One region of the Pseudoxanthomonas sp. LjRoot206 genome, then DNA from elsewhere that is predicted to be linked to it. Evidence: riboswitches for the same ligand, from Rfam matches in the RefSeq annotation. Region 1 holds a riboswitch; each other region holds the start of a gene.
What was found. Region 1 has a riboswitch for cobalamin ahead of btuB (TonB-dependent vitamin B12 receptor). Riboswitches for the same ligand answer to the same signal wherever they lie in the genome.
Positions count from the first base shown of each region.

Region 2: it holds a riboswitch for cobalamin, as region 1 does, so the genes downstream of both, AC04MD_RS14605 (ribonucleoside-diphosphate reductase subunit alpha) here and btuB (TonB-dependent vitamin B12 receptor) in region 1, are expected to answer to the same signal.
Region 3: it holds a riboswitch for cobalamin, as region 1 does, so the genes downstream of both, metE (5-methyltetrahydropteroyltriglutamate--homocysteine S-methyltransferase) here and btuB (TonB-dependent vitamin B12 receptor) in region 1, are expected to answer to the same signal.

Region 1 is NZ_JBGFFI010000002.1:351,597-359,392, forward strand. Features, by position in the region: gene dinB (DNA polymerase IV) at 206-1,279, shown strand; gene AC04MD_RS06270 (DUF2218 domain-containing protein) at 1,287-1,580, opposite strand; gene btuB (TonB-dependent vitamin B12 receptor) at 1,686-3,572, opposite strand; cobalamin riboswitch at 3,700-3,918, opposite strand; gene AC04MD_RS06280 (TfoX/Sxy family protein) at 4,168-4,536, opposite strand; gene AC04MD_RS06285 (GAF domain-containing protein) at 4,533-5,018, opposite strand; gene AC04MD_RS06290 (TMEM175 family protein) at 5,073-5,834, shown strand; gene bioD (dethiobiotin synthase) at 5,839-6,504, shown strand; gene AC04MD_RS06300 (phasin family protein) at 6,617-7,009, opposite strand; gene queD (6-carboxytetrahydropterin synthase QueD) at 7,167-7,523, opposite strand; gene AC04MD_RS06310 (DEAD/DEAH box helicase) at 7,587-7,796, opposite strand, start outside.
Region 2 is NZ_JBGFFI010000004.1:329,073-336,868, forward strand. Features, by position in the region: gene AC04MD_RS14590 (EF-hand domain-containing protein) at 98-391, shown strand; gene AC04MD_RS14595 (sterol desaturase family protein) at 401-1,252, shown strand; gene hglS (2-oxoadipate dioxygenase/decarboxylase HglS) at 1,326-2,690, shown strand; cobalamin riboswitch at 2,864-3,079, shown strand; gene AC04MD_RS14605 (ribonucleoside-diphosphate reductase subunit alpha) at 3,353-5,704, shown strand; gene AC04MD_RS14610 (ribonucleotide-diphosphate reductase subunit beta) at 5,989-7,008, shown strand; gene AC04MD_RS14615 (S9 family peptidase) at 7,195-7,796, opposite strand, start outside.
Region 3 is NZ_JBGFFI010000004.1:338,348-346,143, forward strand. Features, by position in the region: gene AC04MD_RS14620 (acyl-CoA thioesterase) at 256-663, shown strand; gene AC04MD_RS14625 (nicotinamidase) at 789-1,415, opposite strand; gene metE (5-methyltetrahydropteroyltriglutamate--homocysteine S-methyltransferase) at 1,515-3,806, opposite strand; cobalamin riboswitch at 4,005-4,238, opposite strand; gene AC04MD_RS14635 (hypothetical protein) at 4,282-4,824, opposite strand; gene AC04MD_RS14640 (serine hydrolase domain-containing protein) at 4,994-6,214, shown strand; gene AC04MD_RS14645 (hypothetical protein) at 6,290-6,607, shown strand; gene purU (formyltetrahydrofolate deformylase) at 6,622-7,473, shown strand; gene AC04MD_RS14655 (APC family permease) at 7,647-7,796, opposite strand, start outside.

The DNA.
Region 1 (7,796 bases):
CCGTTTTGCGAGGCGCAAATAATGCACACATGTGCATACGCTTGTCTTGACGCAAATCAACCCGGTTTTTCCATACGCCTGCGTACCATCGGCGCGACGCAATTGCGGCAAGGGTTTCGCGCGTCCTGTCCGCGACTCCACACGCAGCCGTATCGTTCGCATCCGCATCCATGCGATCGCGTACGGCGGCCGATATCATCGCGTGATGCGCAAGATCATCCACATCGACATGGACGCCTTCTACGCGTCGGTGGAGCAGCGCGACGATCCGTCGCTGCGCGGACGGCCGGTGGTGGTGGCGTGGCGCGGCGAGCGCTCGGTGGTATGCGCGGCGTCGTACGAGGCGCGCGTCTTCGGCGTGCGCTCGGCGATGCCGGCGGTGCGCGCGGAGCGGCTGTGCCCGCAGGCGGTGTTCGTGCCGCCGGACTTCACGCGCTACAAGGCGGTGTCGCGGCAGGTGCGCGAGATCTTCCTGCGGCATACCGACCTGGTCGAGCCGCTGTCGCTGGACGAGGCCTATCTCGATGTCACCGCGCCAAAATCCGACCTGCCGACGGCCACCGCCGTGGCCGAGACGATACGCGCGCAGATACGCGAAGAGACGCAGCTCACGGCATCGGCGGGCGTGGCGCCCAACAAGTTCCTCGCCAAGATCGCGTCCGACTGGCGCAAGCCGGACGGACAGTTCGTACTGCGTCCGCACCAGGTCGAGGCGTTCCTGACGCCGCTGCCGGTCGAGCGCATTCCCGGCGTCGGCAAGGTGATGCAGGGCAGGCTCAATGCCGACGGCATCCGCACGGTGGGTGATCTACGCGCGTACTCGCAGCATGAGCTGGAGACGCGCTACGGCAGCTTCGGCGGCGGGCTGTACCGGCGTGCGCGCGGCATCGACGAGCGGCCGGTGGAACCGGACCAGCCGGTGCAGTCGATCTCGTCCGAGGACACGTTCGCCACCGACCTGCTGTTGTCCGAGCTCGAACCGCACATCCTGCGCATCGCCGAAAAGGCGTGGACCGCCAGCCGCAAGACCGAACGCGTCGGCCGCACCGTGGTGCTGAAACTGAAGACCGCGCAGTTCCGCATCCTGACGCGCAGCTTCACGCCGGAATCGCCGCCGGCCTCCGCGCAGGAGTTCATCGATATCGCGCTGGCCCTGCGCGAGCGTGTGGATCTGCCGGCTATGACGCGATATCGCCTGGTCGGCGTGGGGCTTTCGGGGTTCCGCGATCGCGAAGACAGCGTCGTGCAGGCGGGCCTGTTCGACCCGCAAGAGGCCTAGGCGCTGCTCAGGCGGCGCGCCAATCGAAGGCGAGGTCTTCGTTGCGCTCGAAGCGGCGCAGGTGCGAGGCGATCACGCCCTGCAGGCGCTCGCGTGGCTCAACGTCCGGCTGGTGCAGCGTGATGACGAGCGCATCGCCGTCCACGGCGAAGTCGGCGGGGCCGAGATCGCCGAACGGAATGCGGGCGTGGTGGTCGTCGGGCCGGTCGATCTCGAACGTGTGCCGCCACTGGTTGCACAGCGTGCGCAGCAGTCTGGCGGGATCGGACGGGAGGACGGTGACGGAGGACGTGGGAGTCATCGACGGATCGCAACAGGGGGAGTGCTCCTGTTTACGTCCGGGCATGCAGGTCGACAAGGCCGGCAACGGAACAGTCCATTGCCGGCCTCCGGTTCAACGCGCGGCTCAGTCGCGCGCGCTGTAGCGCAGGCTCAGGCCGTACTCGCGGCCGGGCTGGTTGTACCAGGCGATCGTTTCGTACTCGCGGTCGAACACGTTGCTGGCGCGCGCCTGCAGCGACCATTCGTCGGTAATCGCGTACTCCAGGCGCAGGTCCAGCGTGCCGTAACCGGCCAGGCGGACGCTGTTGGCGGCGTTGTCGTAGCGGTGGCTGGCGCCGTAGCCGGTCACGCCGATGCGGAAGTCGCCGAACGCGCGGTCCACGTCGAGGCGCGCCGTGTTGCGTGCGCGGCGTGCCAGCAGGTTGTCGTAGTTCGCGCCGGCGGTGTGGTTTCGCGGGTCGGTGTGGCTGATCTGCGCGGCGATGTCGAAGCCGGCCAGCGTCACCGCGCCGGTCAGTTCGAGGCCGCGGATGCGCGCTTCGTCGGTGTTCGCCGGCAACCAGTTGCTGTCCAGCGCGATCAGGTCCTCGATGCGCGTCTCGTAGACGTTGACGCCCCAGTTCCACGCATCGCCGTACTGCGACAGCCCGATGTCGAGGGTCTTGGAGCGCTCGGGTTCCAGCAGCGCATTGCCGGAGAACGGGTAGTACAGGTCGTTGAAGGTCGGCGCCTTGAAGCCGGTGCCGGCATTGACCGTCAGCTTGAAGCCGCCGCCGAAGCCGAGGCCCCAGCCCAGGTTGCCGGTGACGTGGTCGCCGAACTGGTCGTTGTCGTCGTTGCGCAGGCTGGCCTGCACCTGCTGCGCGCCGAAGCGGCCCTGGTACTCGATGAACACGCCGGTGTTGTCGCGGCTGTCCACGGGCACGCCGATGGTGTCGTTGACGAAGTCGACGCTGCTGGTGACCTCGTCGCGCTGCCAGTCGGCGCCGGCGCTCAGCAAGTGCTGCTCGCCAAACGCGAAGTCACCCTGCAGCGACGCCGTATCGCGGCGGGTGTCGAACGTGCTGACGTCCTCGCGGGCGGCGCCCGTGCCGTCGTTGAAGTAGTTGTGCGACTTGTCCGACGCGCGACCGACCTGCGCGGTCAGCGTGGTGGCGGCGGACGGCTTCCAGGTCAGCTTGCTGCCCAGCACCTGCTGCACGTTGTCGGCTTCGTTGCCGCCGTAGATGCTGCCGTCGAACTCGTTGAAGGCGTCGGCGTTCAGTGCGTGGCCTTCCAGGGTCAACGCATCGGTCAGCTTGTAGCCGGCGCGGACATTAAGGGAGACGTTGCGGTAGCCGTCGTCATCGGGCTCGTCGGTGAAGCAACCCTGGAACAGCGTGCCCGACCCGCGGCAGGCGTTGATGCCGTCGGTTTCCTGGTACGCCGCATTGGCGCCGATCCAGCCACGCTCGCCGCCGTAGGCGAAGCCACCGCTGGCTTCGCGCAGGTTGTTGCTGCCGCCACCGATGCGCAGTTCGCGCGACAGGCCCTGGGTGCCGCGGCGGGTGAAGATCTGGATGACGCCACCGATCGCTTCCGAGCCGTACAGGCTGGAGCGCGGACCGCGCACGATCTCGATGCGTTCGATCTGGTCGACCGGCAGGTCCTGGAACGACGCCAGGCCGGCGGTCGCCGAGCCGATGCGGATGCCGTCGACCAGCACCAGCACATGGTCGGACTCGGTGCCGCGGATGTTGATCGTGCTCAGCTTGCCCAGGCCGCCCTGGTTGGTGAAGCCGATGCCGGCGCGGCCCTTCAGCAGATCGACGAGCGAGCGCGACTGGCTGCGCTCGATCTCCTCGCGAGTGATGAGCTGGGTCGGCGCCAGGCTGTCCTGCAGCGCGACGTCGGTGCGCGTGCCGGTGACAACGACTTCGTCCAGGTCGGTGGCGTCCTGCGCCTGCGCGGCGAACGGCAGCGCCAGCGCGACCGCGGCGGCCAGAAGGGAAAGGGAATGACGGCTGTGCATCGGATTCAACTCCATCGCGCGCCCCGCGCGCATTGTTCGGCGTGGAGTTGCGACGACGGAGAGGGAACGTTGCGGACAGCGCAGCAGGCGAACGGCGGCGCGGCACGCCGCGACGCCCTCCGCATCGCAACCAGTGGACTCCCAGGCCGGTCTCCGGGCTTGCGAAGGCGTGCCGTACACGCTGCCGGGGCGCCTTCCCATGCGTAGTCGCACAGTGGCCGATGCCGCGGTTGTCTTCGCCTACCGTTGCGGGGGCAGCGCCGGAATGCCGCCTGAGCGGGTCACCGGCTTCCCGTTTCAACCCTTGGCGGAAACACCGCAGGTCACCTGAAAGCGCGCGCAGTATACGCGGGACGACGCGCTTCGCGCCCACGGGGCGGCCCCATCCGGGCAATGCCCTGTAGAAGCGGGCCATGCCCGCGACGCTTTTGTCCGGAATGTCCCGGTGCGGAAGCAGGCCGGCTCGCGATGTTTCTGCGCCGGGTGCTGCGCGAAAGGCATCGCGCCCATGGGGCGCTCCTACAGGCGTGTCTTGCGCGTCACTCGGAAGGCTTGCTCATGTAGGAGCTGGCCATGCCCGCGATGCTTGCTGGCGTCAGTCGTCGCCGCGCGAGTCGAACAGGTTCAGCGACGGCCCGGTGTCTTCCTCGCGCTCGGTGTGCGTTGTGGTCACGGGCCCGGCGGCAGGACGGCCGCGCGGCGGTGGCAGCAGGGCGGCAGCGGCGTCGTAGGCCACCAGCAGCTCGCTGCGGCGGTCTTCGGGCAACTGCTGCCAGTGGCAGTCCAGCAGCGCGCCTTCCAGCGCGTACAGCAGGTTGAGGCTGGGGCGGAAGCCCGCGCGCTTGACCCGGATGAAGGCTTCCACCGCGCCCACCGACTCCAGGTCCTCCTGCGTGCGCAGGCCGACCTGGCGCAGCCAGGCGGCGGACTTGGGGCCGATGTTGCGCAGCTTGGTGCCTGTCATGTCAGCGAATCCACGAAGATGGCGGCGATGCGTTCCATGCCCGCCTGGTCGTCGGCATCGAAGCGCGCCAGGCGTGGGCTGTCCAGGTCGAGCACACCGACCAGTTCGTCCCCTTTCACCAGCGGTACCACCAGTTCCGAGCGGGAAGCCGAATCGCAGGCGATGTGGCCAGGAAAGGCGTCCACGTCGTCCACGCGCTGGGTCTGGCGGGTGCGTGCGGCGGCTCCGCAGACCCCCTTGTCCAACGGGATCCGCACGCAGGCTGGTAAGCCTTGGAACGGACCGACGACCAATTCCCGGCCATCGAAGAAATAGAAGCCCGCCCAGTTGAAGTCCGGCAGTGCGTGGTACAGCAGCGCGGCCAGGTTGGCGGCATTGGCGATCCGGTCCGGTTCGCCGGCCAGCAGGGCACGGGCCTGCTCGGCCAGCTGGGCGTATTGTTCCGGCTTGCTGCCGGTGAGCGTTTGCGAGGCGAATGACATGCGGCCGATTCTACTCCGCGCATCCGCGGGAGGGCCCGATATGATGAGTCACATATGCAAGGCCCGAACGGGCAACAGGGGACCATGGGCATGCGCGGCGACGAGGACGAAGCAGGGTGGCGCGGCCATGGAGTGACGCGACTGGAGGCCTTCGTCGACGCGGCCTTCGCGTTCGCGGTCACCCTGCTGGTCATCTCGGTCGAGCGCATTCCCGACAGCATGGCGGGCCTGCTGCAGGCGCTGAAGAACGTACCGGCCTTCGCTGCCAGCTTCGCGATGGTGGCGATGTTCTGGTACGCGCACGTGCGCTGGAGCCGCCGTTACCGGCTGGGTAGCGTGCCGGCCACGCTGCTCAGCCTGCTGCTGGTGTTCCTGGTGCTGGTCTACGTCTATCCGCTGCGGCTGCTGTTGGGCACCTTCTTCGGCTGGATCACCGGCGGCTGGCTGCCGATGCCGCTATCCGACGCGAACGGGCCACGGCCGCTGGCCTTCATGTTCGTCTTCTATGGCCTGGCGTTCGCGTCGATGTCCGCCTGCATCGGCGGTCTGTACGTGCTGGCCTGGCGAGCGCGTCGCCGGTTGGCGTTGGATGCCGAGGCGGCATCCAACGCCGCCGGAGAAGTCGCCTCGCACGCCTACTTCGTCCTCGTCAGCCTGGTGTCGGTGGTGATCGCGCTGCTGCTGACCGAGCAGTCGCGGTCGTGGCAGGTCGCACTGCCGGGCTGCGTGTACTTCCTACTGTCGTTCGCCGGCCTGGTGCACGTGCGTGGCCAGCGCTGGAGTGCCCAGCGCTGGCCGGAGCGCGCGGATGGATAGGCCGATGGACCGGCTGTTCGTCAGCGGCACCGATACCGGCGTCGGCAAGACCGTCGCCAGCACCGCGCTGCTGCATGCGTTCCGTGCGCGTGGCCTGCGTGCCGTCGGCATGAAGCCGGTGGCCAGTGGCTGCGTGCCGACGGCCGACGGCTGGCGCAACGACGACGCGCTCGCATTGCAGGGTGCCAGCGATCCGGTGCCGCCCTACGGCGATCTCAATCCCTACGCGCTGCCCGCGCCGCTGGCGCCGGAGATCGCCGCACGCGACGCCGGCGTGGACGTGCAGCTCGGCGTGCTGGTGTCCGCGTTCGAGCGCCTGCATCCGCGGGCCGACCTCGTCCTGGTGGAAGGCGTCGGCGGCTGGGCCGCACCGCTGACCGCCACGCTGGACCAGCGGCACCTGGTACAGGAGCTGCGCCTGCCGGTGGTGCTCGTCGTGGGCATGCGGCTGGGCTGCATCAACCATGCGCGGCTGAGCGCGCGGGCGATCCAGGACGACGGTGCGCGACTGGTGGGATGGATCGCGAACGAAGTTGATCCCGACATGGAGCGCCGGGACGAGAACTTCGCCCTGTTGTCGGTGCGCATGCCGGTGCCTTGCTGGGGCCGGCTGCCGTATGCGCCGGACACCGATGCGCGTGTGCTGGCAGCCCATCTGTCGGTGCCCTGACGCGGGTCTCACGCATAAAAAACCCGGCAGCGTGGGGGCTGCCGGGTCGGCCTGCGCGGAGGGAGGGGGAGCCGCGCAATAAACGATGTACGTCTTGTCTTGCGGGCGCGTCTTACTTGCCCTTGGCGGCCTTGGTCGCCTTGGCCACGGAGGCCTGGACGTTGTCGGTCGCGGTCTCGAACTGCGTCTTCACCAGCTGGCCGAAGGCTTCACCGGTCTTCAGGCTCAGGCCGAACACTTCCTGGCTGGCGGCGACGACGCGCTCGGCATTGTCCTTGGCGACCTGCAGGCCCTTCGGCCACAGGGTCTTGTAACCGTCGAGGTCGCGGGTTTCGGCCAGTTCGCCGAAGAAGGCGCTGGTGGCGTCGATGTTCTTCTCGAAGGTCTTCAGCTGCACGCCGAACACGGTCTCGGCGCTTTCCAGGGCCAGGCGGTTGGCGCGCGAAGCGGCGGCGGCGAACTGCTGCGTGAACTGGCTGAAGCTTTCGTTGAATTGCGTGGTCATGGCGGACTCCTGAAAGGGGATTTCCTGTCTGTTGCGACGCAGCATAGACCCGTCCATGTTGCAGTGCAATAACCGGCGTATGGAAATCCGACGAACGGTCAGGAGCCGTTAAAAATCAAACGCTTGTAGGAACTGGTATGAAACCGGTTCCATGCCTTCAGGCACCGTTGTAGCGGCTGCCGGATGTGCAGGTCTCGTGCACCACCACGGCGCTCAGCAGCGGCAGGACCGGCTTGGCCTGGTCCCAGATCCACGCCGCCAGCCGTTCGCTGGTGGGGTTCTCCAGGCCGGGGATGTCGTTGAGGTAGTGGTGATCCAAACGCTCGTAGATCGGCTTGAAGGCCGCCTTCACGTCGGCGAAGTCCATCACCCAGCCCGCCTGCGGATCGACCGGGCCGGACAGGTGCAGTTCGATGCGGAACGAATGCCCGTGCAGGCGCGCGCACTTGTGGCCTTCCGGCACGTGCGGCAGGCGGTGCGCGGCTTCGATGGTGAAGACCTTGAAGATGTCCATGCGACGGTTCCGGAAGCGGTGGAGCGCGCGGCACCGGCGAGGGTGCCGCGCGGATGGAGCGGCTTAGCGCGCGGGACGCGACTGGCCCTGGCGGGCGCCGCCGGAGCGGCCACCGTCACGACGCGGGCCGCTGCCGTGCTTCTTCGGGCCGGCATGGGCGTGGCGCGGCGCTTCGCTGTGCGGGCGGCGCGCATGCTTCTGCGGGCCGTTGCGGCGCGGAGTGCGCTCGCCGGCAGGCTGTTCGGCCTTGCCCGGCGCGCTGTTGCCCCAGCG
Region 2 (7,796 bases), on a different contig from region 1:
CGTTTCAAGCAGGCGCGGCGGACTGGCGAACCCCCTACGCCGCACGGATGCAGTCCCGCACCGCCGCGCCTGCCCCTCTTCCCCCATGGAGATACCGATGTCCCGTTCCATCCTGCTTCCCTTCGCCACCGCGCTGTCCGTGTTCGCGCTGGCGGCGCCCGCCACCGCGCAGCAGCGCACGCTCACCGACGAACAGAAGGCGACGCTGCTCGAACGCCTGAAGGACGCCGACGCCAACGGCGATGGCCTGATCGACAAGGCCGAGGCCGAGGCGAAACTGCCGCGCGTGGCCAAGCGCTTCGACACGCTGGACGCCAATGGCGACGGCAAGCTCTCGCCCGAGGAACTGCGTGACGCCGGCCAGAAGATGGCCGGTCGGCGCGGGCAGTAAGGCAGCGCCATGGACGGCCTGCGCGCCTTCGCCGGCCTGCCGCTGCTGGTACTGGCATTGATCGCGGCGGTGGAGGCCGCCTGGCTGGTGCGGCGAGGACGCCGCTACGACTGGAAGGGCTACTGGGCCTCGCTCGGCGATGCCGTCGGGCGCGCGCTGCTCGGACTGCTGCTCCAGGGCGGCGTGGTCGGCGTGCTGCTGTTCGCGATCTGGGAGTTCCGCCTGACCACGATCGCGATGGACCAGGCCTGGCACTGGTTCGCGCTCTTCCTCGGCCAGGAACTCTGCTACTACGCGATGCACCGCGCCGACCACCGCGTGCGCTGGTTCTGGTTGAACCATTCGGTGCACCACTCGGCCGAGCAGTACAACCTGTCCACGGCCTACCGGCTGGGCTGGACCGGCAAGCTGACCGGCGCGGCGGTATTCTTCGGCCCGCTGGTGTGGCTGGGATTTCCGGTGCCATACGTGGTCGGTGCGCTGGCGGCGAACCTGTTCTACCAGTTCTGGTTGCATACCGAACTGGTGCCGCGGCTGCCGCGTGCCATCGAGTTCGTCTTCAACACGCCCTCGCACCACCGCGTGCACCACGCCAGCAATCCCGACTACCTGGACTGCAACTACGGCGGCGTGCTGATCGTGTTCGACCGCCTGTTCGGCACCTGCCGTGAAGCGCAGCCCGACGTGCCGATCCGCTACGGTCTGGTGGAGCCGGTGCGCAGCTACAACCCGGTGAAGATCGCCTTCCACGCCTGGGCCAAGCTGGCCCGTGACCTGCGCCGCGCCCGTGGACCGGGCGAGGTGGCGCGGACGCTGTTCGGTCCGCCGGGCTACGTGCCGGGCGCCGACGCCGACCGCTGAACTGGCCCGCGTGCGCGGGGGCGGCGACAATATGCGCCCCCGGCGGCCCCACGCCGCCCGCACGCCGAGCCCCATGACCGCCTTCGTTACGCCCGACCGCATCCGCAGCCTGTTCGCCCAGGCCATGTCCGACATGTATCGCGCCGAGGTACCGCTGTACGGCGACCTGATCGAGCTGGTCGGCGAGATCAACGACGCGACGCTGCAGCGGGATACCGCGCTGGGGGCGCGCCTGCAGCGCAATGCGGAAACCGAGCGCCTGGACCTGGAGCGCCATGGCGCGATCCGCGTCGGCACGCCGGCCGAGCTGGCGATGCTGGGCCGCGTGTTCGCGCTGATGGGCATGCATCCGGTCGGCTACTACGACCTGACCGTGGCCGGCGTACCGGTGCACGCCACCGCGTTCCGCCCGCTGACGGAAGCCGCGCTGGCGGCCAATCCGTTCCGCATCTTCACCTCGCTGCTGCGGCTGGAGCTGATCGCGGACGAAGCACTGCGCGCGGAAGCGGAGAAGATCCTCGCCAGGCGCGACATCTTCACCGCTGGCGCGCGTGCGCTGGTCGCGCAGGCAGAACGCGATGGCGGACTGGACGACGCGGATGCGCAGCGCTTCGTCGCCGAGGTGCTGGAAACCTTCCGCTGGCACGGCGATGCCACGGTGGCGCTGGACACGTACCGCGCGCTGCTCGGCCTGCACCGGCTGGTCGCCGACGTGGTCAGCTTCCGCGGCCCGCACATCAACCACCTCACCCCGCGCACGCTGGACATCGACGCCGCGCAGGCCGCGATGCTGGCGCGCGGCATCCAGGCCAAGGCGCAGATCGAAGGCCCGCCGCGCCGCGCGGTGCCGATCCTGCTGCGGCAGACCAGCTTCAAGGCGCTGGAAGAGGAAGTCGCCTTCCCCGACGCCACCGGCACGCTGGTGCCCGGCAGCCACAGCGCGCGCTTCGGCGAGATCGAACAGCGCGGGCTGGCGCTGACGCCGGCCGGCCGCGAACTCTACGACCGCCTGCTGGCGCAGGTGCGCCAGGCCGGCGGTGCGGGCAATACGTCGGCGGACTATCCGCAGCGACTGGCGGAGGCGTTCGCGGCCTTCCCGGACGACGAGACAACGCTGCGCCAGCAAGGCCTGGGCTATTTCCGTTACCGCCTGACCGACAGCGGCACCGCCCTGCCGGCCACCGAGCGCGCGGGCATGACGCCGGACGCGCTGGTCGAGGCGGGCCACGCCGTCGTCGATCCCATCGTCTACGAGGACTTCCTGCCGGTCAGCGCCGCGGGCATCTTCCAGTCCAACCTCGGCGGCGGCGAACAGCGCGCGTACGACGCGCACGCCAACCAGGACGCGTTCGAAGCCGCCCTGGGCGCGAAGATCCACGACCCGTTCGCCCTGTACGCGCAGGCGCAGGACGCCTCGATCGCGGCGCTGCGGTCGTAGGGCGGGCCTCGCGACAAGAACCGAATGACGTCATCGTCGCAGCTCCACGACGCCGAACGCGTGCGATGGTGGGCCGAGGCCCACCCTACGGCGCACTGCAAACCGTGAAACCCGCGCCCTGCCGACGCCCGCTGTTCCACACTACATTTGGTGTTGACGCCTCCCGGACCCCCCACTATCTTGTGGCTGTCGGTTCCGGCGGTGGCTAGCCTCCGGATGAAAAGGGAAGCCGGTGACGCCTCGCGCCACTCCGGCACTGCCCCGCAGCGGTAATTGGGAACGACCCCGCCACCAGCACTGAGGCTTGGCCTCGGGAAGCGGCGGACTAGGAGGAAGGCCTGCCTTCCGCGCCCATGAGTCCGAAGACCTGCCGACAGCCGCGCGATGCACACCGCGCGGTGCCGGCCGCGGAATCTCCGGGGGGAGATGGCTGGCGAAGCAGGGCGCCCGCAGTCCGTCTGCGTGGTCTCGGTCCCTGCGACGCCGCTTCCCCACTGTGACTCTCCATCCGGCCTGACGCGACCCCGCGAGGGACGGGCCGCCGCGTGCACCACGCATGGAGAAACTTCGTGACCCAGATCGACAGCGCCGTCGCCGACGCCGGCACCACCCCGTCCCAGAAGGACGCGTTCTCGCTGACACCCCCGCCCACCGCCACCGCGATGAGCGTGACCAAGCGCAATGGCGGCCGCGAGCCGGTGGACCTCAACAAGATCGTGCGCGCGGTGCAGCGCAACTGCGAAGGCCTGCACGCCATCGACCCGATGCGCGTGGCCACCCGCACCATCTCCGGCCTGTACGACGGTGCCAGCACGCGCGAACTGGACGAGCTGTCGATCCGCACCGCCGCGCTGCTGACCGGCGAAGAGCCCGAGTACAGCCGCCTGGCCGCACGCCTGCTGGCCGCCTACATCGCCAAGGAGGTCACCGGCCAGGAGATCCACGCGTTCTCGCAGTCGGTGACCCGCGGCCACGAGGTCGGCCTGATCAACGACCGCCTGCTGAACTTCGTGCAGACCAACGCACGCAAGCTCAACGACGCGCTGGACGCCTCGCTCGACCTGCACTTCGACTACTTCGGCCTGCGCACGCTGTACGACCGCTATCTGCTGCGCCACCCGCACACGCGCAAGGTCATCGAGACCCCGCAGCAGTTCTTCCTGCGCATCGCCTGCGCGCTCAGCGAGGACGTGCCGGAAGCGATGGCCCTGTACCGCCGCATGGGCAACCTGGACTACCTGCCCAGCTCGCCGACGCTGTTCAACAGCGGCACCACGCACGAGCAGCTGTCGTCGTGCTTCCTGCTGGACTCGCCGCAGGACACGCTGGAATCCATCTACGCCAAGTACGGCGACATCGCCCAGCTGAGCAAGTTCAGCGGCGGCATCGGCGTGAGCTACACGCGCGTGCGTTCGCGCGGCTCGCTGATCAAGTCCACCAACGGCCACAGCAACGGCATCGTGCCGTGGCTGAAGACGCTGGACTCTTCGGTCGCCGCGGTCAACCAGGGCGGCAAGCGCAAGGGCGCTGCCTGCGTGTACCTGGAAACCTGGCACGCCGACATCGAGGACTTCCTGGAACTTCGCGACAACACCGGCGACGAGGCGCGCCGCACGCACAACCTCAACCTCGCGAATTGGGTCCCGGACCTCTTCATGAAGCGCGTCGAGGCCGACCAGGAATGGTCGCTGTTCGATCCACGCGTGGTGCCGGAACTGACCGACCTGTATGGCGCGGCGTTCGAACTCGCCTATACGCAGGCCGAAACGCAGGGCAAGGCGATGAAGACCATCTCCGCCCGCAAGCTGTACGGCCGGATGATGCGCACGCTGGCCGAGACCGGCAACGGCTGGATGACGTTCAAGGACAAGTGCAACGCGGCCAGCAACCAGACGCTGCGCGCCGGCAACGTGATCCACCTGTCCAACCTGTGCACCGAGATCCTCGAGGTCACCTCGGCGGAAGAGACCGCGGTGTGCAACCTCGGCTCGATCAACCTGGCCAAGCACGTCGACCGCGATCCGGACAACGGCCGCACCTGGTTCGATTTCGACAAGCTCGCCGAGACCGTGCGCCTGGCCGTGCGCCAGCTGGACCGCGTGATCGACCTGAACTTCTATCCGATCGAAACCGCGCGCCGCGGCAACCTGCGCTGGCGCCCGGTCGGCCTGGGCTGCATGGGCCTGCAGGACGTGTTCTTCAAGCTGCGCCTGCCGTTCGACAGCGCCGAAGCACGCACGCTGTCGGCGAAGATCGCCGAGACCATCTATTTCCACGCGCTGGAAACCTCGGTGGAACTGGCGCAGGAACGCGGCCGCCATCCATCGTTCGCCGACACCCGCGCCGCCAACGGCGAGCTGCAGTTCGATGCCTGGAACGTCGTGCCCGAGAACACGGAGCGCTGGGACGCGCTGCGCGAGCGCATCAAGGAACACGGCCTGCGCAACTCGCTGCTGATCGCGATCGCGCCGACCGCGACCATCGCCTCGATCGCCGGCTGCTACGAGTGCGTGGAGCCGCAGGTGTCCAATCTGTTCAAGCGCGAGACGCTGTCGGGCGACTTCCTGCAGGTCAACCGCTACCTGGTGGACGAGCTGAAGAAGCTGGGCCTGTGGACGCCGGAAACGCGCGACGCGATCAAGCTGTCCGAAGGGTCGGTGCAGGGCCTGGCGCAGGTGCCGGAAGCGCTGCAGCAGGTCTACCGCACCGCGTGGGAACTGCCGATGCGTTCGCTGATCGACATGGCGGCCGGCCGCGGCGCCTTCATCGACCAGTCGGCCTCGCTCAACCTGTTCATGGAGAGCCCGAACATCGGCGCGATGTCGTCCATGTACATGTACGCGTGGAAGCAAGGCATCAAGACCACGTACTACCTGCGCTCGCGCCCGGCGACGAAGATCGCGAAGACAACGGTCAGCACCGTCGCGGCCACCGAGCCCAAGCGCGAGTACACGCCAACCGAGGCCATCGCCTGCTCGCTGGAGAACCCGGAAGCGTGCGAGGCGTGCCAGTAACCTAACCCCTGCGTCGGCTCCGGCCGACGACCCCTGGAACAGGAACACGGATGTTCCCGGCGCATGGATGCGCCAACTTCACGTGTACGACCCCCTCCCCCGCGCGCGGGGGAGGGCTGGGGTGGGGGCAGACCGAAGCCGCAGGAGGCCAACCGACGCGCTCCGACCGGCGTGATCGCGCCCTTCCCCATCCTCCACGCGAGCCGATGCACACCTGCTTCGTTCGCCCCCATCCCAACCTTCCCCCGCATGCGGGGGAAGGAGCAGAACAGGACCACCGCACCATGTCCGCACAACCCAAGCAGATGCTGCTCGATCCCGGTTTCGAACTGACGCTGCGCCCGATGCGCTACCCGCAGTTCTATGACATGTACCGCGACGCCATCAAGAACACGTGGACGGTGGAGGAGATCAACTTCCAGATCGACATCACCGACCTGCACTCCAAGATGACGCCGGCCGACCGCCACCTGATCCACCGGCTGGTCGCCTTCTTCGCCACCGGCGATTCCATCGTGTCGAACAACCTGGTGCTGAACCTGTACCAGCACCTCAACGCGCCGGAAGCGCGCATGTACCTGTCGCGCCAGCTGTACGAAGAAGCGCTGCACGTGCAGTTCTACCTGACCCTGCTGGACAACTACCTGCCCGACCCGTCCGAGCGCTTCAAGGCGTTCGCTGCGGTGGAGAACATCCCGGCGATCAAGAAGAAGGCCGACTTCTGCTTCAAGTGGATCGACAGCATCCAGGACCTGAAGCGCATCGAGACGCGCGAGCAGCGCCGCCAGTTCCTGCTCAACCAGATCTGCTTCGCCGCGTGCATCGAGGGCCTGTTCTTCTTCGCCGCGTTCGCCTACGTGTACTACTTCCGCTCGCGCGGCCTGCTGCCGGGCCTGGCCAGTGGCACCAACTGGGTGTTCCGCGACGAGAGTTGCCACATGGAATTCGCGTTCGAGTGCGTGCGCACCGTGCGCGAGGAAGAGCCTGACCTGTTCGACGACCGCATGCAGCAGCAGGTCTACGACATGCTGGAAGAGGCGATCGAGTGCGAAGTGCAGTTCGCCGAAGACGTGCTGTCCGGCGGCGTGGCCGGTATCTCCACGCGCGACATGCGCCAGTACCTGCAGCACTGCGCCGACCAGCACTTCGCCAAGCTCGGCATGCCCAAGCGCTACGACGTGCGCAATCCGCTGCCCTTCATGGAGCTGCAGGACGTGCAGGAGCTGACCAACTTCTTCGAGCGCCGCGTGTCCGCCTACCAGCTGGGCGTGCAGGGCGAGGTCGGCTTCGACCACGCGTTCTGAGGCGTCTTCTGTCGCTTCTTGTAGGAGCGACGTCAGTCGCGACCGCAGCAATGACATCCCATGGCGCCACATCGCCATGGGTGCGTATCCGACAAGCGTTTCATCATCCGGAGATCCCTCAGATCTCCGGACCATTCGTTCGCGCGGTCGCGACTGACGTCGCTCCTACAACAGCCGCATGGACCGCTACTTCGCCTTGTGCCGGTTGAAGAAGTCGATGGGCGCGAGCACCGACTGCAGCCACTGGCTGGGCCGGCCCATGCCGTGGCCGGCACCCGGCAGGCGCACCATCTCGGTCTCCACGCCGCGCAGCTTCAGCGCGCCGAACATCTGTTCGGTCTGGCTGATCGGCGTGCGATAGTCCTGCTCGCCGGTGATCAGCATGGTGGGCGTTTTCACCTGGCCCGCCAGGCTGTAGGGCGAACGCGCGAAGTAGAGCTCCGGCTTGTCCCACGGCGCCGCGCCCATCCAGTGCTTCATGAAGAACGACGGCAGGTCGGCGGTGGTGACCTGATCGGTCCAGTCCACCACCGGCCGCAATGCCACCGCCGCGCGGAACTTGTCCGGTTCCTTGCCGATGCCCCACAGGGTCAGCACGCCGCCGCCGGAACCGCCGCCGATGAACAGGTTCCTGCGGTCGACGTAGGGCCGCTTGGCCACTTCGTCCACGATCGACATCAGGTCGTCGTGGTCCTGGCCCGGATAGGCGTTGGTGATCGCATTGGCGAACGCGTCGCCGTAGCCGATCGAACCACGCGGATTGGCGAACACCACGATGTAGCCCGCCG
Region 3 (7,796 bases), on a different contig from region 1:
GCAACGCGCATGACGCCTGACGTACTGCCATCCTGACGCAGTCGGCTGTTGTAGGAGCGACGTCAGTCGCGACCACGGCAACGAATGCCCCAAGTCGGCGCATGGTGTGGGGAGATGAAGGCACACGTCATTACACCTTGTTGCTCGAACAGTGGACGATTCGTTCATGCGGTCGCGACTGACGTCGCTCCTACACCAGCCCATGACGTGCCCGCGCTATGCTTCCGGCAGCAAGATGCGAACCGGAGCAACCCGATGTCCGAACTTCCCAACGCCGAAGCGCGCCCCACCGAAGCACGGCTGCTGCACATGGTCTTCCCCGACCACACCAATCACCTGGGCACGCTGTTCGGCGGACAGGCGCTGGCGTGGATGGACATGTCGGCTTTCATCGCCGCCTCGCGCTACGCGCGCACCACGGTGGTCACCGCGCGCTCGGAACAGGTCGACTTCAACCAGCCCATCCACAAGGGCGACCTGGTGGAAGTGGTGGCGCGCGTGGTCAAGGTCGGGCGTAGCTCGATGAATGTCGACGTCGAAGTCATCACCGAGAACCTGCTCACCGGCGAACGCAAGCTGTGCACGCGCGGCCACTTCGTGATGATCGCGCTCGACCCGCTGGGCCGACCGACCCAGGCACCGCCGTTGACACCCACACCGTAGGGCGGGCTCAAGCCCGCCGTCGTACGGCTTGGATCATCGTGAGGTTGATCGGAGAAGTGCGCCCCGATGCTTGCCATCGCGAGCGTCGGGATGGCAACGGCGGGCCTGGGCCCGCCCTACGTGCGTTAGATGGCGATGCCAGCGGCTTCGAGCGCGGCCTGCGTCGGCGCATCGCCTGACGGCGTGACCGGACGGGTCAGGTCCCACAGGAAGCGCACGCGGAATCCGGCCGTGGCCGCATCCTGCGCCGACCACAGCACGCAGTAGTCGCGCGCCAATCCGCAGACGTGGACCTCTTCGATGCCGCGCTCACGCAGCCAGCCGGCCAGGCCGGTGGTCGGTCGCGTGCCATCCGGCCCGTGGTTTTCCTGGAAGGCACTGTACGAATCAACCTGCGGGCGCGTGCCCTTGCGCAGGATCAGGTCGGCCGGCGTCCAGTCCACGTCCGCCGCCAGCGCCGAACCCGGCGTGCCCTGCACGCAATGGTCCGGCCACAGCACCTGCGGCTGGCCGTGCAGCGCGATCGTGTCGAAGGGCGAGCGACCTGCATGGCTCGACGCGAAGGAGGCATGCCCCGGCGGGTGCCAGTCCTGCGTCGCCACGACGGTGGTGTAGCGTCGCGAAGCCAGCAACGCCGCGATACCGGGCACGATGGCGTCGCCGTCGTGGCAGGCGAGCGCGCCGCCCGGCATGAAGTCGGGCTGCAGGTCGATGACCAGCAGGGCGATGGACGGAGCGTACGGCGTCGACATGGCAGCAGCAGGAATCCGGGGCAGCGACGTGCAGCCTAGCAGCCGCGTCGTCGCGGTGCCTTGCGTTCGCGCAAGGCACCGCGCTTCGCTCCGCCTGCGTTACGCCGCGCGGACCAGTCCGGCCCGCAGCGCGTGCGCGGCCGCCACCATCCGCGTCAATGCCTCGCGCACTTCCGGCCAGCCACGCGTCTTCAGTCCGCAGTCCGGGTTGACCCAGATCTGCTCCGGCGCCAGCACCGCGCGCGCCTTCTCCAGCAGGTCGATCATCTCCCCGCTGGTCGGGATGCGCGGCGAATGGATGTCATAGACACCCGGCCCGATCTCGTTGGGATAGTGGAACTTCACGAACGCATCCAGCAGTTCCATGCGCGAACGCGAGGTCTCGATGGAGATCACGTCGGCGTCCATCGCCGCGACTGCGTCGATGATGTCGTTGAACTCGGAGTAGCACATGTGCGTATGCACCTGGGTGTCGTCGGCCACGCCGGCAGCGGTGATGCGGAAACATTCCACGGCCCAGTCCAGGTAGGCCTGCCAGTCCACGCGACGCAGCGGCAGGCCTTCGCGCAGGGCCGGCTCGTCGATCTGGATGACGCGGATGCCCGCGGCTTCCAGGTCCAGCACTTCGTCGCGCAGGGCCAGCGCGATCTGCCGGCAGGTCTGTGCACGCGTCTGGTCGTCGCGCACGAACGACCATTGCAGCACCGTCACCGGCCCGGTCAGCATGCCCTTCATCGGCCGGTCGGTCAGCGACTGTGCGTACTGCGACCAGCCCACCGTCATCGGCGCGGGACGCGACACGTCGCCGTAGATCACCGGCGGCTTCACGCAACGCGAGCCGTAGCTCTGTACCCAGCCGTTCTTCGTGAAGGCGAAGCCGTCCAGCTGTTCGCCGAAGTATTCCACCATGTCGTTGCGCTCGAATTCGCCGTGCACCAGCACGTCGATGCCGATCGCTTCCTGGATGCGCACGCAGCGCTCGGTCTCCTCGCGCAGGAACACCTCGTAGTCGGCATCGGACAACTTGCCGCCCTTGTTGCGTGCGCGCGCATCGCGCACCTCGTGGGTCTGCGGGAACGAACCGATGGTGGTGGTCGGATACGCGGGCAGCCCCAACAGTTCCGCCTGCGCGATGCGCCGCTGCGGATACGGCGAATCGCGGTCGACGTCGCCCGCCTCCGGCGACGCCAGCCGCGCCGCGACTTCGGGACGATGCACGCGCGCGGACTGTCGACGCGATTCGATGCGGTCGCGGGCCAGCGCGAGTCCGGCATCGGCGGCGCGCGGATCCTGCAACGCGTCGGCCAGCAGGCGCAGTTCTTCGATCTTCTGGCGCGCGAAGGCCAGCCACGACTTCAGGTCGATCGGCAGTGCCTTCTCGCCCGCGAGGTCCACCGGCACGTGCAGCAGCGAGCACGACGGCGCCAGCCACAGGGCGTTGTCGCCCACATGTCCTTGTGCGTACTTCGCCAGGATCAGCGCATTGTCGAGATTGGTCCGCCAGATGTTGCGGCCATCCACCAGCCCCGCCGACAGCACGCGTCCCTTCGGCAGCTGCTTCAGCACCTCGTCCAGCTGTTCCTTGCCGCGCACCAGGTCGACGTGCAGGCCGTCGACCGGCAGCGCGCAGGCCAGCGGCAGGTTGTCGCCGAGGCGGCCGAAGTAGGTGGCGAGCAACAACGACGGCCGCGTGCCTTTCGCGAGCGTGGCGTACGCGCGCAGGTAGGCATCGCGCGCAGCATCGTCCAGGTCGAGCACCAGGCAGGGCTCGTCGATCTGCACCCAGTCGGCACCGGCGTCATGCAGCTTCGCCAGCAGCTCCGTGTACACCGGCAGCAGGCGGTCGAGCAGGGCGAGTCGGTCACTGCCGTCCACCGTCTTCGCCAGCAGCAGGAAGCTCGCCGGCCCCAGCAGGACCGGCCGTGCGGCGTGGCCGGCGGCGCGCGCTTCCAGGAATTCCGCGACCGGCTTGTCGCCGCGCAGGCGGAAGTCCTGGCCGGCGTGCAGTTCCGGTACCAGGTAGTGGTAGTTGGTGTCGAACCACTTGGTCATTTCCAGCGCGCGCAGGTCGGTGCCGTCGCGCTGCACGCCGCGCGCCAGCGCGAAGTAGCTGGCGAGCGGGTCGGCATCCGCCAGCGCGCGATAGGCGTCGGGGATGGCATCGAACAGGAAGGCGGTGTCCAGCACGTGGTCGTACAGCGAGAAGTCGTTGCACGGCACGACGTCGGCGCCGGCGTCGCGCTGCAGCTGCCAGTGGCGATGGCGCAGGTCGCGTGCGGTGGCTTGCAGGTCGTCGGCGGTGGTGTCGCCGCGCCAGTAGCTTTCCACGGCGGATTTCAGTTCGCGCTTCGCGCCGATGCGCGGGAAGCCGAGGGTGGTAACGGTGGTCATGGTGCGTGTCCTCATGCGTGGCGGATGAGGAACGAAGGAACCGCGCGCCGGACCGGAGCCCGCCACGCCAGCGACCTTCGCCCCCGCGGGCGAGCCGGAGTGCCGAAGTCGGGCGCAGGAGGACGCATCCGGGCGGGCGGGCGCGGACACGGGCTCCGGCCACCTCCCCTCGGAAGCTCCAGGTCAGTCGGAGGACGGTCGTGTCCTCCGGCCAGGGCAGGTCTTCGGGCTCATGGACGGGCGCGGGTGCGCGGGCCTACTTCCCGCCGCTTCCCGGTCCGCGTGGACCAGTGCTGTTGGCGAGGTTCGTTTCCAAATACCGCTGCGGGGCAGCGCCGGAATAGGCCCATGGAACAGGCCGCACCGGCTTCCCTTTTAATTCCATCGCTTCATTGGGATGAAGCGATGGAAACCTTGACGGGGCGAACGTTACGCCCGGGCCAGCGGGGCGTCAAGCGACAGGTCGGTGACGGTCTCAGCGTTCGGCGATCGAATAGACGGCAATGATCCGGTAGGGGCCGGGCTCTGCGTTCTTGAACCCACCACCCTCCAATACGTTGACCGCCGCTTCAAACGTCGGCAGCAGGCAGTGCGGATTGGTTGCGATGTCGGCGGCGAGACCATTGCAAGAAAGTGGGGAGCACTCCGGGCCAGCACCCGCCCAGAACGAGATGACATCGAATCCTTCCAAGGTCGCGTTAGCCGGCAGCTCGACGTTGACGTCATCGTGAAAGGGACCGAACGGTTTCCATGTTCCGGTCTCGCCATCGAACTCGAGGTCGTGCGCCTCGTAGTAGAAGAGCCGCAGGCCCTCCAGCGGGATCACCTGCTCGTCCGCCAGTGCGCGCATGATCGCGGGAGCATCGAACAGGAAGTAGCCGTTGTGCTTCCAGAAATCGATGTAGTCGGTGAAGTTGTCGTTGACGCACGCGCCCAGCGAATAGATGTCCGACACACCTGGCAGTTCGAAGCCCACAGGAGCCTCGACCCGCTTGTACATGTAGCCGATGGGTCGCATGAAACACCTGTCATTCCTAGAAGGCGGGAGGATACTTCGGATACCTCGTGTTTCCCTGGGCTGGGCGGGATCGACCTGACTTGTTCGTCCTGAGGGATCAATGCTTCGTCGACGCAGGCCCATGATGACCCTCGTGACACCGCCCGAGTCCCCCTCACGACGTCGTTGGATGGCGACTGCCGCCGCCGCGCCCCTTGCCGCCGCCGCATGGCCACGCCTCGCTTCCGCCGCCGCATGCGACGACGCGGCGAACTGGATCCCGCCCGACGCCTTCCTCGCCGACCTGCCCCGCCTGATGCAGGCATTGCGCGTGCCCGCCATCGGCATGGCCGTGGTCGAGCGTGGCGAAGTGGTGTGGTCGCGCAACCTCGGCGTGACGAATGCGGAAACGCGGAAGCCGGTGGCGGACGACACGCTGTTCGAAGACGCCTCGCTCAGCAAGCCGGTGTTCGCTTACCTGGTGCTGCAACTGGCCGACCAGGGCGTGATCGATCTCGATGCACCGCTGGTGCGCTACCGCAGGATGGATTACCTGGCCGACCACCCGTGGGTGGACCTGGTCACCGCGCGCGACGTGCTGCGCCATTCCACCGGCATGCCGAACTGGCGCAAGGATCCGGCCAACGAAGAGCTCGTGCCGGCGGTGAAGCCAGGCACGCGCATCGACTACTCGGGCGAAGCGATCTTCTGGCTGCAGCTGGTGGTCGAGACGCTCACCGGCGAGAGCCTGGACGCATCGATGCAGCGCCTGCTGTTCGGCCCGGCCGGCCTGCGCGACAGCAGCTACACGTGGAGCAGGGATCTCGCCGCGCGCTCGGTGTACGGCCACCGCGCCGTCGAGGATGAAGAGACCGGCATCCCACCACAGATGCTCCGCGACACCTGGAACGCGGCGCAGATCGTGGCGGACCGCTGGGGCAAGCCGCTCGCCGCGTGGCGATGGGAGGACGCCGTGCGTGCGCTGCCCGAGGTGCAGGCCATCACGCCGAAAGGTCTAGTGAACTGGCCCGGCGACCTCCTCGCCAATGCCGCCGCCAGCCTGCGCACCACGCCGGCCGACTACGCCCGCTTCATGGCGCTGATGGTGCGTACGCCGCGCGCGCCGTGGCAGATCACCGGGGCGACGCGCACCGCGATGCTGACGAAGCAGATCGACGTTCCCGGTCGCTGGACCGACAAGGGCCTGGGCTGGAACCTCGAAGCCACGCCGCGCGGCCCGGTGTTCTACCATTCGGGCAGCAACGGCGGCATCTTCAAGAACTTCGCCCTCGGCGACGCGCGCGGCCAGCGCGCGCTGGTGGCGCTGACCAACGCCGGCAGCGGCAACGTGCTGTACCGGCGCGTGGTGCGCGCCGCCACCGGCCACGACCTGCTGGCGTTCGACCTGTGAACGCCGCAAGCGCGCAGCGCGCTCGTCGGCAGATGTGTTAAACAGCGATCCTGCCCCGCATCAGGATCCGCTGCCATGGCCTTGACCCGTCCCTACTGCCGTCCGTCGCTTCGTTGCCTCGGTATCATCGCCACCACAATCGCGCTCTCCGCCTGCGTCAGCACGCCGGGCCCGCAGGTCGCGGGCAGCGGGACCTGCAAGGACGCCTCGCTGGGCTGGGCCGTGGGGCAACCGGCGGACGAAGCGAACCTGCGGCGGCTGTCGAGCGAAAGCGGCGCCGGACTGGTCAATCCGATCGGCCCGACGACTGCGGTGAAGCACGACGCGCGCAGCGACCGCCTGCGCGTCTACATCGACACGCAGAACCGCATCACCGCCGCCCGCTGCGAATAGTCCCGTCCTCTCCGATGCGTCGCGACCACATCCTCACGCTGTCCTGCCCGGACCGCACCGGCATCGTCTACCGCGTCACCGGCCTGCTATTCGATGCCGGCTGCAACATCCTCGATGCCCAGCAGTTCGGCGACGACGAATCCGGCCGCTTCTTCCTGCGCGTGCACTTCGACCTGCCCGCGACGGTCACCGCCGACGGACTGCGGGCGCTGTTCGCGCCGCTGGCCGACGCGTTCGCGATGGAGTGGCAACTGCACGATGCGCGCCGCAAGGCGCGGCTGATGGTGCTGGTCAGCAAACAGGGCCACTGCCTCAACGACCTGCTGTTCCGCGTGCACAGCCGGCAGCTGCCGGTGGAGATCGCCTGCGTGGCGTCGAACCACGACGACTTCGCGGCGCTGTCGCAGTCCTACGGCGTGGCGTTCCACCATCTGCCGGTGTCGGGCGACAACCGCGGCGAGCAGGAGCAGCGCATCGTCGACCTGGTCGAGCGCGAGAACATCGACCTCGTCGTGCTGGCGCGCTACATGCAGATCCTCTCGCCTGACCTGTGCGATGCGCTGGCCGGCCGCGCCATCAACATCCACCACAGCTTCCTGCCCAGCTTCAAGGGCGCCAAGCCGTACCACCAGGCGCACCAGCGCGGGGTCAAGATCATTGGCGCCACCGCGCACTACGTGACGCGCGACCTCGACGAAGGCCCGATCATCGAGCAGGACGTCGCCCGCGTGGACCACGCGATGACGCCGAAGGACCTGGTGCGCATGGGCAGCGACATCGAATCGCTGGTGCTGGCGCGCGCCGTGCGCCGGCACGTGGAGCACCGCATCCTGTTGAACGGGCACCGCACGGTGGTGTTCCGGTAAGTGGCGCTTGTTGTAGGAGCGACGTGAGTCGCGACCGGATGAATGCCGGACAAGCCAACAAGACATCACCCGCATCAACGATGCCGGCGCGCTCCACCTGAATGCCGCGAGTGCAAGACGTGCGGTCGCGACTCACGTCGCTCCTACAATCAGGCCACCCATCGCTGCCTTGCTCAGGCGCTGCCGCGCCGCCGCAGCCCGACCAGCACCGCGTACACGACCGCCAGCACCACGACGGCCACGCCGATCGCCGTCCATTCGCGCGGGCTCAGCGTGGTGAGGATGGCGAGCATGCCGACGACCGCCAGACCCGGCACCAGCGG